DNA from 4 places in the Exiguobacterium sp. BMC-KP genome. Region 1 is predicted to be linked to each of the others. Evidence: riboswitches for the same ligand, from Rfam matches in the RefSeq annotation. Region 1 holds a riboswitch; each other region holds the start of a gene.
What was found. Region 1 has a riboswitch for thiamine pyrophosphate ahead of ADM98_RS10130 (ECF transporter S component). Riboswitches for the same ligand answer to the same signal wherever they lie in the genome.
Positions count from the first base shown of each region.

Region 2: it holds a riboswitch for thiamine pyrophosphate, as region 1 does, so the genes downstream of both, tenA (thiaminase II) here and ADM98_RS10130 (ECF transporter S component) in region 1, are expected to answer to the same signal.
Region 3: it holds a riboswitch for thiamine pyrophosphate, as region 1 does, so the genes downstream of both, ADM98_RS08125 (thiamine phosphate synthase) here and ADM98_RS10130 (ECF transporter S component) in region 1, are expected to answer to the same signal.
Region 4: it holds a riboswitch for thiamine pyrophosphate, as region 1 does, so the genes downstream of both, ADM98_RS01510 (3-oxoacyl-ACP reductase) here and ADM98_RS10130 (ECF transporter S component) in region 1, are expected to answer to the same signal.

Region 1 covers NZ_LGIW01000015.1:857,012-860,124, reverse strand. Annotated here, with positions in the region: gene ADM98_RS10135 (ABC transporter ATP-binding protein) at 1-859, opposite strand, end outside; gene ADM98_RS10130 (ECF transporter S component) at 856-1,428, opposite strand; TPP riboswitch at 1,529-1,627, opposite strand; gene ADM98_RS10125 (50S ribosomal protein L25/general stress protein Ctc) at 1,724-2,401, opposite strand; gene ADM98_RS10120 (GNAT family N-acetyltransferase) at 2,694-3,113, opposite strand, start outside.
Region 2 covers NZ_LGIW01000015.1:280,387-283,499, forward strand. Annotated here, with positions in the region: gene abc-f (ribosomal protection-like ABC-F family protein) at 1-379, opposite strand, end outside; gene ADM98_RS06935 (DUF1002 domain-containing protein) at 658-1,539, opposite strand; TPP riboswitch at 1,734-1,840, shown strand; gene tenA (thiaminase II) at 1,914-2,609, shown strand; gene ADM98_RS06945 (hypothetical protein) at 2,661-2,957, shown strand; gene ADM98_RS06950 (glycoside hydrolase family 3 protein) at 2,988-3,113, opposite strand, start outside.
Region 3 covers NZ_LGIW01000015.1:513,867-516,979, reverse strand. Annotated here, with positions in the region: gene ADM98_RS08140 (thiazole synthase) at 1-108, opposite strand, end outside; gene thiS (sulfur carrier protein ThiS) at 111-311, opposite strand; gene ADM98_RS08130 (FAD-dependent oxidoreductase) at 308-1,252, opposite strand; gene ADM98_RS08125 (thiamine phosphate synthase) at 1,249-1,839, opposite strand; TPP riboswitch at 1,924-2,026, opposite strand; gene nagZ (beta-N-acetylhexosaminidase) at 2,083-3,113, opposite strand, start outside.
Region 4 covers NZ_LGIW01000011.1:220,118-223,230, reverse strand. Annotated here, with positions in the region: gene ADM98_RS01520 (hypothetical protein) at 1-142, shown strand, start outside; gene ADM98_RS01515 (hypothetical protein) at 162-1,244, shown strand; TPP riboswitch at 1,362-1,462, shown strand; gene ADM98_RS01510 (3-oxoacyl-ACP reductase) at 1,598-2,350, shown strand; gene ADM98_RS01505 (LLM class flavin-dependent oxidoreductase) at 2,406-3,113, shown strand, end outside.

The DNA.
Region 1 (3,113 bases):
TTTGAAGCGAAAACGTCGCACCGGTCAGCGGATAAGGTGCTTTTGTCGACAATTCAGAAACGTGCAACAAGGGAAGTCCTGCTGGAACGACAGGGGGAGGCGCGAAAAGTCGTGCCGCTTGTGGTCCATCCGCTGGTAATGTCTCAAGTGTATAAGGAAAGAGCGACGGAACGGCGATGCCTTTTGATTGAAGCCGCACGTAGGCATGTGGAAACAGGTCTCGTGGATGCGCTGTCACGGTAATCGTTCCTTCTTCAAGTAAGACGACTTGGTCGACATACGGTAAACAGACATCGAGTTGGTGCTCGATTAACACAATCGTTAAATCGTGCTCTTTCTGGATTCGAAAGATCAATGCCATCAGTTCGTGTTGTCCGATCGGATCAATCTGCGCCGTCGGTTCATCGAGTAGTAGAATGGTTGGTTCGAGTGCTAGGACTGCAGCGAGCGCCAGTCGCTGTTTCATTCCCCCAGAGAGACTAGCGATTGGTGTTGAAAAGGGGAGGGGAAGACCGACGAGTACCAGCAACTGCTCAATTCGTTCATCCATCTCCGCGCGTGGGATTGATTTGTTTTCTAAGCTAAAGGCGATTTCACGTCCAATCGTTTCCATGCAAAATTGCTCGTCTGGATTTTGGAACAGAATGCCGACAGAACCGGATCGGCTCACCGTGCCAGTCTGTTCGACTTCGATTGTCTCTGGCGTCAGTCCAGCAAGCGCATGAAGCAACGTTGTCTTACCACTTCCGCTACGGCCAAGTAGAAGCGTCGTTCCTTGGTCGATCGTTAGCGTTACATGATCGAGCACTGATTTCATCTGACCGGGATAACGAATACTTAGGTCGTCAACGGTAATCATGCGACCTCCCGTTTCACACGTCCGGCTGCAAAACCACTTAACACACCAGTCGCAACGAGGCGACGGACGAGAATCCATGCGAGTAAGCCACCAAGTAATGCACCGCTGATCAATTGTAGTCCAATCGTCACGAGTAACGTCGTCGTCGTGTAATAACCAAAGCCATTCGCAACCAGGCTGTAGACGATACTTCCGACTGCTGCTCCGACACCAGACAACATCAGTGTCCATGCGTCATAACGACGGTAACGCGTCATCGCAAAGACGAGTTCCGCACCAAGACCTTGGCAGACACCAATTAACAGTGCCGATAATCCGAAGTGACTCCCCGTGAACAGTTCGACTGCTGCTGCGACGACTTCCGCAATTAACGCGGCACCTGGCTTTTGGATGATTGCTGCGACAAGCGGACTTGCGATGATCCAAATCCCGAACATCCAGTTAGCACCAACGGGACCGAAGATCGCAGACATCGGTAACCACAGTGTCGACCAACCGAGATAGATGACACCGCAAGCGACGGCGAGCATCATCATGACCATGATTTCTTTCATTTTCCAGTGTTGCATTAGATACGTCCTCCTTAGAATGGGGGAGACAACAAAAAAGACCGCCCTCCGTAAAAAAGAGAGCGGTCCTCAGAAAAACTGCGCGTAGCAGGAGTCATTGGATGTGATCGCTCCACTTTCCTACGCTAGTATGAACTAGATCAGGTTCGAAGGGTCCGAAGTGAATCGTCTCAGCCAATGGGCTCCCCTAGTGGATATAGTGAATAGTTGATACGCTGTTCACTTTAGGCAATCTTCTGTCTATTGTCAAGACACAAAAAAACGATACGCCACTTGGGGCGTATCGTTGGATAGCTTATTTGTTGTCTTCGTTCTCTTCAGCTGCTTCTTCTGAAGACGCTTCTGTTGCTTCGCCTTCATTTTCTTCGCCAGCTTCAGCTTGTGCCTCTGCTTCCGCTTCTTCGATTTCTTCAAGATCCTGCTCGAGTGTAGACTCGACGACTGCTGCGACTTGAATGTCACCTTCAGTGACGATACGGAAATCTTTTTGCTCTGGAAGATCGGCTACAGAGATTGAATCTCCGATTTCGAGGTTCGTGACGTCAACTTCGACGTTCTCTGGTAATTTATCTGGTGTAGCTGCAACTGTTACTTTAAAGAGTGTTTGTGAGAGGAATCCACCAACTTTTGCACCGGCTGCTTCGCCAACGAGTACAACGTCTGCTTCCACTTCTGTTTCTTCATCCATTTTCACAGCGATGAATTCAACGTGATCAACTGTTGGTGTGAAGACATCCATGTCACGACGGTTAATCAAGACGTTAACGTTTTTTCCGTCGAGTTTAAGTGAAATCAAGACGTTCTCACCGTTCTCACGAACGATTTTTAACAATTCTTTTTCTTCGAATGCGATTGGTGTACTTTCCACTTTGTAACCATACACGACACCAAGAGCTTTTCCTTCATGACGTAATTGTTTACGGAGTGAGCGTGGACGTACCTCGCGTTTTTCGACTGTTAATTTAACTGACATGTTCATTTCCCCCTTGAATTTAGTATAGCCCTCAAAAGGTAATGAATGTAGGAGCAGGACGAATCCTGAACAATATGAAATCATGCTAAGACCATCGGTTTCAGACTCTCTTGAATCTGACGCTTTCGTGACTTTGCATTTCTCTCCCAGGTCATTACGCTGATATTGAGAAACATGTGTGAGTAAGTCACCGGTTTGATGCGGTGCTAATGAGTTTATACCCCTATGTTTTAAATCCTTAAACCTCTTTTTTTATTTTTTTAAAGTCGAAAGACCTCCAAACCGCTTGAAATCAAGGGTTGAGAGGTCTTTCGTTTTTTTCATTTTTTATGGTGATTCGTTGATTTTCACGGACTAACACACGAACGAGACGTTCGATTTGCCGCATCGTCGTCTGCCCCATCGTCGAAATTTGAAGCCACTGATTGCGAACGAGATAGTCGCTTTCATACTGGACGTGATACCCCTGAATCCGAAGAGCATCGCCTACATCAGTTGCTGACGGATGAACGATGGTTAAAATGCCTGGTGCTTGTGCTTCTTGTTGAGCGAGCAATTGAAAGCCCGTTGCGCGGACGGCTTGTTCGAGATAAGTCATCTTAATTGCTGCTTGATCGAGATCGAGAGCGTCCAGTGCTGCCTGACAGGCGAGCAACAGATTTGAGGAGCCAGAAAAAGCAATTCCATCCGCATAGAGACCGAGATCCAGATA
Region 2 (3,113 bases), 580 kb from region 1:
CATTCGTCACGTCCGCATATCGGACGAGTAATGCCTCGAGGTCGGATGGTGCTGTTGCCATCAATTGTTCCAACTGTTGCATCCGAGAACGAATCGAGAGGATTTCGTCAAACGCTGTCCATAGGACGTCGAGTCCGGTCATCGTTTCGGCGTAAACTGGAAGTTGTTCCAGGTAGCCGATTGTCAAACCACTCTTTTGATAGATGACACCACCGTCCGGCTGGTCGAGTCGAGCAAGTAGGCGAAGTAGTGTCGTTTTGCCACTACCGTTTCGTCCGATCAAACCGACACGGTCGTGTTCGTTTAAGAAGAGGGAAACGTCTGTCAAGATCGTTTCGCCTCCAAATTGTTTTGTCAGGTGTTGAATGTCGCAAATCATCATAATCAATTGATCCTTTCGCGCGCATCAAAAAAAGGAGAGCGCAAATAGCACTCTCCTTGACGTGTGAAAGATGCGCTTTGCTGTATTTTTCGTTCATGAAGTTCTAAAAAGGGCAGACGGGTGCCTTAGAACGCCATTCCATGAAAAATCGCGCGCAACAGATATAATTGTTCCATTAACCAGTGTTTGCACGCGGCAAAGTCCATCTTTTCACACCACCTTTCGTTTCAGATACATGTAGTTTACCATTATTTTGTTAAATGGGAAAGTCTGAATTATTTGAATACCCCAGCAATCGAGCTAAAGAAGTCACTCAGACCATCAAATAATTTAGCGAAGAATCCTTTCGTCTCCTCAGACGTTGCAAACGCATGGATGTCTTGACCGGCATTTTTCAAGCCGCTCTCAATTTGTCCCCAGTTGATGTTCGCTTGCTCCATTTGATTGAACAAGTTCGTCAATCGATCCATCTGTGCATCAGATAATTGGATGTTGTTGTTTTGAATGACTTGGACGATCAGATTTTCAATCTCGACTTTAGTTTCCGGTTTTTGATTTGCAATCTCAGCCTTGATCTCATTCATCAAGTCAGCGACTTTATCCGTTCCAACGGTCTTCCCGACGTCAGATGTGACCGATAATTCTTGCTGTGCTAAATCCTTGCGTTCGTCACTCAGCTTGATTCCAGTCTCAGCAGAAGTTTGATCATAGGCTTTCATGATTCCTGTCAGGGCCGATGTCCCGGTCACCTTGTAGGGAGAAGTGATCGTGATGTCGGCATCTTTGACACCTGCTGTGACGAGAGCGTTGAGATACATATCCTTCGTCACCCACGTGATGTTCTCCGTCGAGACGGAAAGTCCATCGCCTTTTTCCGTCAGTTCAATCTTAGCCGACGAATACATGTTGCCACCTTTTTGCGACTGTGGAATGTTTTTCCCGAGGTATTTTTCTTCGTCGGCAGAGGTTGCGATAATCGGCGTGATGCCCTCCGGTGCATTGAGACGTGAAAGGACCCAAGCCTTATCTTTTGCGCCGAGCGACTCCCCGAGTGTGACGATCGTCTTATCGACGACTTGTTCGGCGGATGCGGCTGTCGGGAGTAATAAAGCAGAAGCGATGATGGCTGACGCCATGATTTTTGTTGGTGTATGCATGATGAAATCCTCCAATGTATAAGTAAGAGTATTGAATATAGTATCAGGTACTAAAATTAGTGTACGGGAACAAGATCCATTCGGAATCGGTCTGTAGAAGGAGACGGTATCCGCCTTCTGACACTCCATAGTATAGCGAAAAGAGGACAACTTGACTTCCATTTTCAGCATGCTATAGTGGATGGGAATCGAATAATGACCACTAGGGGAGTCGGTAGGCTGACTGAGACGAACGAAGACGTTCGGACCCTTTGAACCTGATTAAGTTCGTACTTACGGAGGGAAGTGGCGTCAAGTCTTGTTCTTCTTGCGCCATGCCCGTGTGTTTCGGGGTGGTGTTTTTTCGTTTCATAAAAAACGAGGAGGATGAGATCATGACATTCACACAAGAAATCAAACAAGCAGCACAAGCGTATTGGGAGAGTAGTTTTACGCACCCGTTCGTGCAAGGAATCGGGGAAGGGACATTACCACTCTCGAAATTTCGGCATTACGTGATGCAGGACGCTTACTACTTAAAACACTTTGCGAAGATTCAAGCGAAGGCAGCGTCAAAAGCAGACGACTTTGCGACAATCGCAACGCTTGCCGAGCATGCGACTTCGACATATGGGGCAGAACTGAGTCTACATCAATCGTTTTTTGAACCGCTTGGTATTACAAAAGCAGACCTTGAAGCATTCGAACCAGCACCAACAGCATATGCCTATGTGTCGCATATGCATCATGCGAGCGAGGGGACACTCGGTGAGACAATTGCTGCCATCTTGCCATGTTACTGGTTGTATTATGAAGTCGGTCAACAATTACTGACATGTACGCCAGAAGAAAAAATCTATCAGCAATGGATCGACACGTATAGTTCGGAGTGGTTCGAAAAGGTCGTCTTTGAACAGATTGCACGGCTCGATGCTTTGGCTGAACAAGCCAGTCCTACAGAACGCGAACGGATGAAACGTCATTTCGTGACGAGCTGTTATTATGAGTTGCTGTTTTGGCATATGGGATGGACAGAAGAAACATTCACGTCGGTGTACGAGACGATTCCGGCGCGAACAGTATCTTCCTAAACGGTTAGATGGTAGAATTAGGTATATCATTTAGCGGAAGTAGGGATAGGAATGGAAATCATCGTGATCGTACTTGCGATCAGCGCCGCGTATGCCGTGCAACGCATGCTGGGTAAAGTTAAAGTAAGATTTGTAGGACTCATCATTCCAGCGTTGATCGTATTATCTGGTATATCCGCATCGACTCGAAACTTCAAGGTAGCATATAGCATGGGGAGCTACATTTCTGCTGTTCTTGTCATTGTCGTCTATGCATTACTGACCTATTGGTTATACCGCGTCTACTATCGTGCGAAAGAAGAAGCGGAATATCCGTATCAATCGTTAAAAGACCGAGGCATCCTTTAAAGGAGTCTCGGTCTTTTGTGTATCATATTCTCATTTTTTCCAGTTTTTAAAGCCGTCACCGAATTCGAGATGCAGTTGATTGGTAAAGGCACCGTTCTTAAAGACCGGTACATCGACTGGTAAGGTGCCTTGCGGCTTAAACGTTCCGAAAATCGC
Region 3 (3,113 bases), 340 kb from region 1:
TTGTGAAGCCGAAGCGTCAATCGCCTCCTGCTGTACCGTAGCATTCGTATATTTTCCTGTACCGAGTAATAACCGTGAGTCAAATGTCTTTTCTCCAATTTTCAGCATGTTTATCCTCCTCCTACGAAATGAACGATTTCAAATGTGTCATGATCCCGAACGACCGTCTGACCGTAAGCCCCGCGATCGATGATCACTCGGTTCTGTTCGACGATGACGAGCTTTTCCCCCAAGCCGAGTTGCACGAGCATATCCTCGATTGTTTCAATCTGTTCGATCTTATGGTCGTTTCCGTTAATCGTAATGTTCATCGGACTTCCTCCTTCTGGATCAACCGTAATGTATTTGCCAAGACCTCCGCTGTCGCCGGTGCGAGTAAAATCCCATGCCGGTGATGACCGGTCGCTAGGAAGATGCGACGCGATGACGAAGCGACTCCGATGTACGGTAAGCCGGATATCGTTTGTGGTCGTACGCCGGACCAGACTTCTTCGATGACTGCATCACGAATCGGTGGATAAAGCCGCACTGCTGCATGAAGCAGTGACGTAACCCCCGCGACACTGACGCCGACCGTCTCATCGTGCGGTAATTCGGTCGCACCGATCAAAATCCGTCCGTCCGCTTTCGGTACAAGATAGACAGAATCATTGAACAGAATCGAGCTTAACGGTCGTCCCGCGAGACGGACCGCCAAACACTCGCCTTTGACGCCATATGTCGCAATCGAAATGCCGGCTGTCGCAAGTATTGCTTGTGATCCGCGCCCAGCAGCCACCGTCACCGTACGTCCCGTCCATATTCCAGTATTCGACTCGATCTTCACGACATCATCACTCTCCTCGAGACGCGTGACATCCACCTGTTCTTCAATCGATACGCCACGTGCGTGTAAGGCACACATCAATGCATTGGTCATTCGTCGCGGGTCGATTTGACCGGCCGATGGAAATAAGTATTCTTGTCCGTCTCGTTTTAACAAAAACGGTTGTTCCAGGTAGCCGCAATCGATGCCAGTCTCCCGTTCAAGTCGACGTGCGAGTAACGGATACAGACGGCGACTTCGAGCGGCTAGCGCATGCAGTTCATCACGTAGCTCAATATCCGTCGCAAGCATTCCGGCAGCTGCGCGACTCGTCCCTTGACCGCATGTTTCGCGCTCAAGGACAAGAACGGATTCGTTCTGACAGGCGAGACTGTAAGCAAGCGTCAAACCAATGACTCCACCACCAATGATGATGTGATCCGTCATACCCGTACCCCCTGATAACGCTTGATCGCAGCAAGTGGGTCCGTTTGACCGAGGATGCCGGATAAGACGGCGATTCCGGTTGCACCGGTCGCTGCGATCTCAGGAATACGATCTGGTGTGATGCCGCCGATTGCGATGACTGGTTTTGTCGTGAAGGTAACGACTTGTTTGAGAGCATCAACACCACGTGGCGGAAGATCCGGCTTCGACGCCGTCGGATAAATATGACCGTAGAGCAATTGATCAGCTCCTTCTGCCTCAGCCGCGAGCGCCTCTGCCAGTGAATGGACGGATTTACCGATTGTCAGATCTGGAAAGTGTCTTCGGACATCACCGACGCGTAAGGATCGTCGGGTCAACTGCACACCGATGCCAGCGACATGCGCAACGTCGACGCGGTCATGGACCGTTAATTGATCAGGCAAATATCCTTGCCGAAGGAGTGTTTCAATTAGATCAAGTAATTCTGCCGCTGATAAGTTCGGTTCCCGCAGATGCAATTGATTGGTATAGGGTTGAAGGAATTGAAAGATTTCGGCCCCATCTCGCAAATCGATCGAACCTGTTGAAATCAGATGTAAACGCATCATATCTTCCTTTCTAGACGAAAAAGGACCACTCCCGATGTTGAAAGGAGTGGTCCGAAAATGCGCTGCAGCGCTAAGGATATCTAAGGTTTCGAGCCACTTCCCTCCGCTAGTACGAACTAGATCAGGTTCAAAGGGTCCGGATACTTCCGTCTCAGTCTGCTGGGAGACTCCCCTAGTGTCTTTTCGTGTTTAATTGGCTTGCCCCATTAGTCTAGCATGAGTCGCTTTCCTTCGCTAGTCCTAGTTGAGCGCTTCCACTTGCTGAACGAGCTCCGATTTCGTCGGTCGCTGTTGCTTCTGGCTGTTGGCATACGTCTGCTTCAGCTTCAGGATTCGCATCACTTTCGCATCGAGCATCTCGGTCGTCAGCGTTTCATCTTTGACGGCTTGCATCACTTCAGCATGAACTTTCGCATAAGCACCTGCCTCTGAAAACATTGCCATGTCAGCTCCATTGACGAGTGATTGCCGCGCCGCTTCCGCAAGACCGTATTGTTGCGTGATCGCTCCCATGACGAGATCATCTGTGATGATGACGCCGTTGAATCCGAGTTTCTGACGCAAGAGATCAGTCAGGATCGGCTTCGAGAGCGAGGATGGATTTTGATCGTCATACGCGGGATACAGAATATGGGCGACCATTATCATCTCGGCCCCCTCTTGAATCGCTTCTTGGAACGGTAACAGTTCCGTTCGCTTCAGTTCTTCCTTTGATGCCGTCACTTTCGGCAGTCCAACATGGGAATCGACACTCGTATTACCGTGACCAGGAAAATGTTTGACGACCGGAATCGTGCCAGTCTCTTGCATCCCGTGCATCAGTGCTGTACCGAACGTCGCGACGGTCTTCGGCTCTGCACTTAAGGCACGATCACCGATGATCGGATTGTTCGGATTACTGTTAACGTCAAGGACTGGTGCAAAGTCCATGTTGAATCCATAGTACCGCGATACATGACCGAGCGTGCGTCCGACGTCTTCCATTTTCGCCATATTTGCGCCTTGCGCCATACGTTGACTCGTCGGCAGACGTAATCGTTGATCAGGTACCCGACTGACCCGTCCGCCTTCCTCGTCAATCCCGACGAACGCATATGGCTTTTGGTTCGTCTCTTGAATCGCACGCGTGAACGTTAACAATTGTTCTTCTGACGTGATGTTTCCGCCGAGCAGTAAGACGCCACCAATCGCATGCGTCCGCAACAACTGCCGGTCTGCCGCTGAAAGTTCCGTACCAGCGACTCCGATATAGAGGAGCTGATCGATTTTTT
Region 4 (3,113 bases), on a different contig from region 1:
TGCATTACGTTACTTATTTGATTTGACTAGCATTCTCATCCCGAATCAACAGGTATTCGTCTATCTTTCCTTTATCCTCATCTATTTTGTATATATAAGTTGGAAATGTGTTCGACTACTGAACCACAAAGTATCTATTTAATCATTAGAAGGAGGAAGTCATGAGACGATATAAGGAAATGATCATCGTAGGAAGCATTGCTGGCGTCACCTTACTCAGTTATTTTGGTTACGCCGTAAGCATTAAAGGATCGGATTATGAAGTCGAGAGTATACGAAAAGAAAATGCAGAAGCTCTTAAAAAAGTAAACATCGAGATTGAAAATGGAGACATCAAGCCTACTCAATACAATATCCAATTGGACGGTCAAATCCATAGTGAGTCGCAGAACTATATCACAGGGTTGTTCAATAGCTACGCTGCAGACTTCCCTGCTGATTTCTATCGCTTTCTTTCTAAGGAAGACGTATTTACTAGTGAAATGGGCTCGCGGACATACGGAATTGAAGTAAAGGCATCTCAGTTGAACTATCATTCTTATGACAGAAGTACACAGAAACAATTTAAAAAGACGCTTTCTCATCGTTTAACGGTACCGGATCGTGAAATGGCTGACATCCGTGTCTTCCATCAAGACGGCATGAACGTATACGTCCAACGGGATGATCATGGAGCAAAGGAAAAATCGACGGTGTTATTACTCAACCTTGCAAAAGGAAAAGTGGAGACGCTTCAATCCAAGCAACTCAAGACTAATCAAGAGCGTCATTATGTGGCAGTGAACGACTATGGAATTGTCTATCGTGAAATCGCATATGATGCGGAAGGGGTAGAAAAAGATAGCGCTTATTATCTAGATAACGGCAAAGGCATCAAACGAATCAAAGCACTTGATGCGTATGCAGCGGAAGGGAACTTTAATGCTGCTGAAAATAGCCAATCACTGATCGCTTACGGCACGTTTGATTCAGAAAAAAGTAAAAGTATCAAATGGAGCACCTATGACTTTAAGACGAATCAAGTCAAGCGACATAAAGTGGAAGGGCAGCATGCTTACCGCTTCAATGGCTCCTATACGATGATTGCGCAGGGAAAGCTATACCATATCGCTAATATCAATGATTCGGATTTCCAAGTCACGGTAGTCGATACGAAAAATGAATCGATTTCGTATCAAGGAATCATCAAAGATAAAAATGCTAAAAAGAATCGTTTGGTACAGGATGTCACTGTATCGGAGTAATCGTGATGGACTCATGATTCACTTCGTTTACTCGCTTCTTAGAATACTAGAAATGAATTTATCTGTCAGAATCATTGACAGGGGTTTTCAAGACCACTACAGTGAAGATAACTTAAATAGAATCACTAGGGGTGTTATTAAACTGAGATGAGTAGCTACTCAAACCCTTTGAACCTGAACTAGGTCGTACTAGCGTAGGGAAGTGTAAACTCTGATGAACAAGCGGAGACGATGATATCGTTCTTTGCTATGTGATTATTTAGACGTGCGCAACTTTCCTTTTGGAGAGTTGCGTTTTTTGTTTACTAACTTCGCTATTTAAGTTGCAAAAATGGATGAGGGAGTGGACAAGAATGAGCAGAACAGTATTAGTGACAGGAAGTAGTCGAGGACTTGGGGCGACGATTGCAAGGGTGTTAGTGCACAACGGATTTAAAGTGGTGATCAATTACTTTAAAAGCAAGGATGCGGCAGAACAACTTGTGAGCGAACTGGGAGTAGAGAATGCAATTGCCTTGTATGCAGATGTCACGAAGCGGGAAGATGTCGAGAGCATGATGCAATTCGCAACAGCACATTATGGTCAAATCGATGTTGTCGTGAATAATGCATTAGTAGACTTCAAATTTGATCCGGTTGCGCAAAAATCGTTTATCGATTTAGAGTGGGAAGATTATCAAAATCAACTGGATGGAACACTTAAAGCAGCGTTTCACATCATTCAAAGTGTTTTGCCACAATTTATAGAACGACATAGCGGTAGTATCATCAGCATTGGAACAAACCTCTATCAAAACCCAGTCGTTCCTTATCATGAATACACAACAGCAAAAGCAGGTCTGATTGGCTTTACTCGAAACCTAGCCGCGGAGTTAGGTCAATATGGCATAAACGTGAATGTCGTCTCCGGTGGGTTATTGAAAGTCACAGATGCGAGTGCTGTGACAACCCCTGAAGTATTTGACTTAATTGCCCAATCGACCCCGTTGAAAAAAGTGACGAGCCCAGAAGAAGTGGCTCAACTGGTTGCCTTTTTGGCATCAGAAGCAGCATCTGGGATTACCGGTCAAAACGTAACGGTCGATGGTGGGTTAACAATGAATTGAAGCGATCGTTTTAAAAGATTCTTAGCTTGTAAGAGAAGGGATTCGTGAACAGAAGATGACGAATAGAAATCAGTTAAATATTGGTGTTTTGTTATATGGATGTGGTCATCACCAAGCCGCATGGTTAATACCTGATTCCGCGATTAAAGAGATCGGAGAGAGTCGCTATTATCAGCGTTTGGCTCAAATAGCGGAAGCTGGACGTTTGGATGCAGTATTTTTTGCGGACAATCAATCCTTTCCGGCTAATAATGCAACTGATTTACCTGCCTTTTGGTTGGATCCTTTAATTAATCTAACGGCTATTTCTCAAGTGACGGATCATATCGGATTAGTTTCTACGATATCGAGCACGTTCTCCAATCCGTATACAGCAGCAAGGCAACTTCTAAGCCTAGATCACGTGACGAAGGGGAGGGTAGGCTGGAACTTAGTGACCTCGATGACGGATTGGGAAGCGTTAAACCACGGGATGGATGCACTTCCACCGAGGGAGGAACGGTATAATAAGGCGAACGAATTCGCAGCATTGATGGAGAAGCTATTTTTATCTTGGGATCAAGCGGCTTTTCTTGCGAATCGATCAGATAACCAATTGATTGATCCTGAACGTATACAAGTTATCGATCATTCTGAAGCCTATTTCAGCGTAAAAGGTCCTTTGTCTACGCCGCGTAGTCCCCAAGGAAAGCCAGTAGCGATGCAAGCGGGGGCTTCTGAAGAAGGGATTGCCCTTGCAGCCAAACATGCGGATGCCGTATAT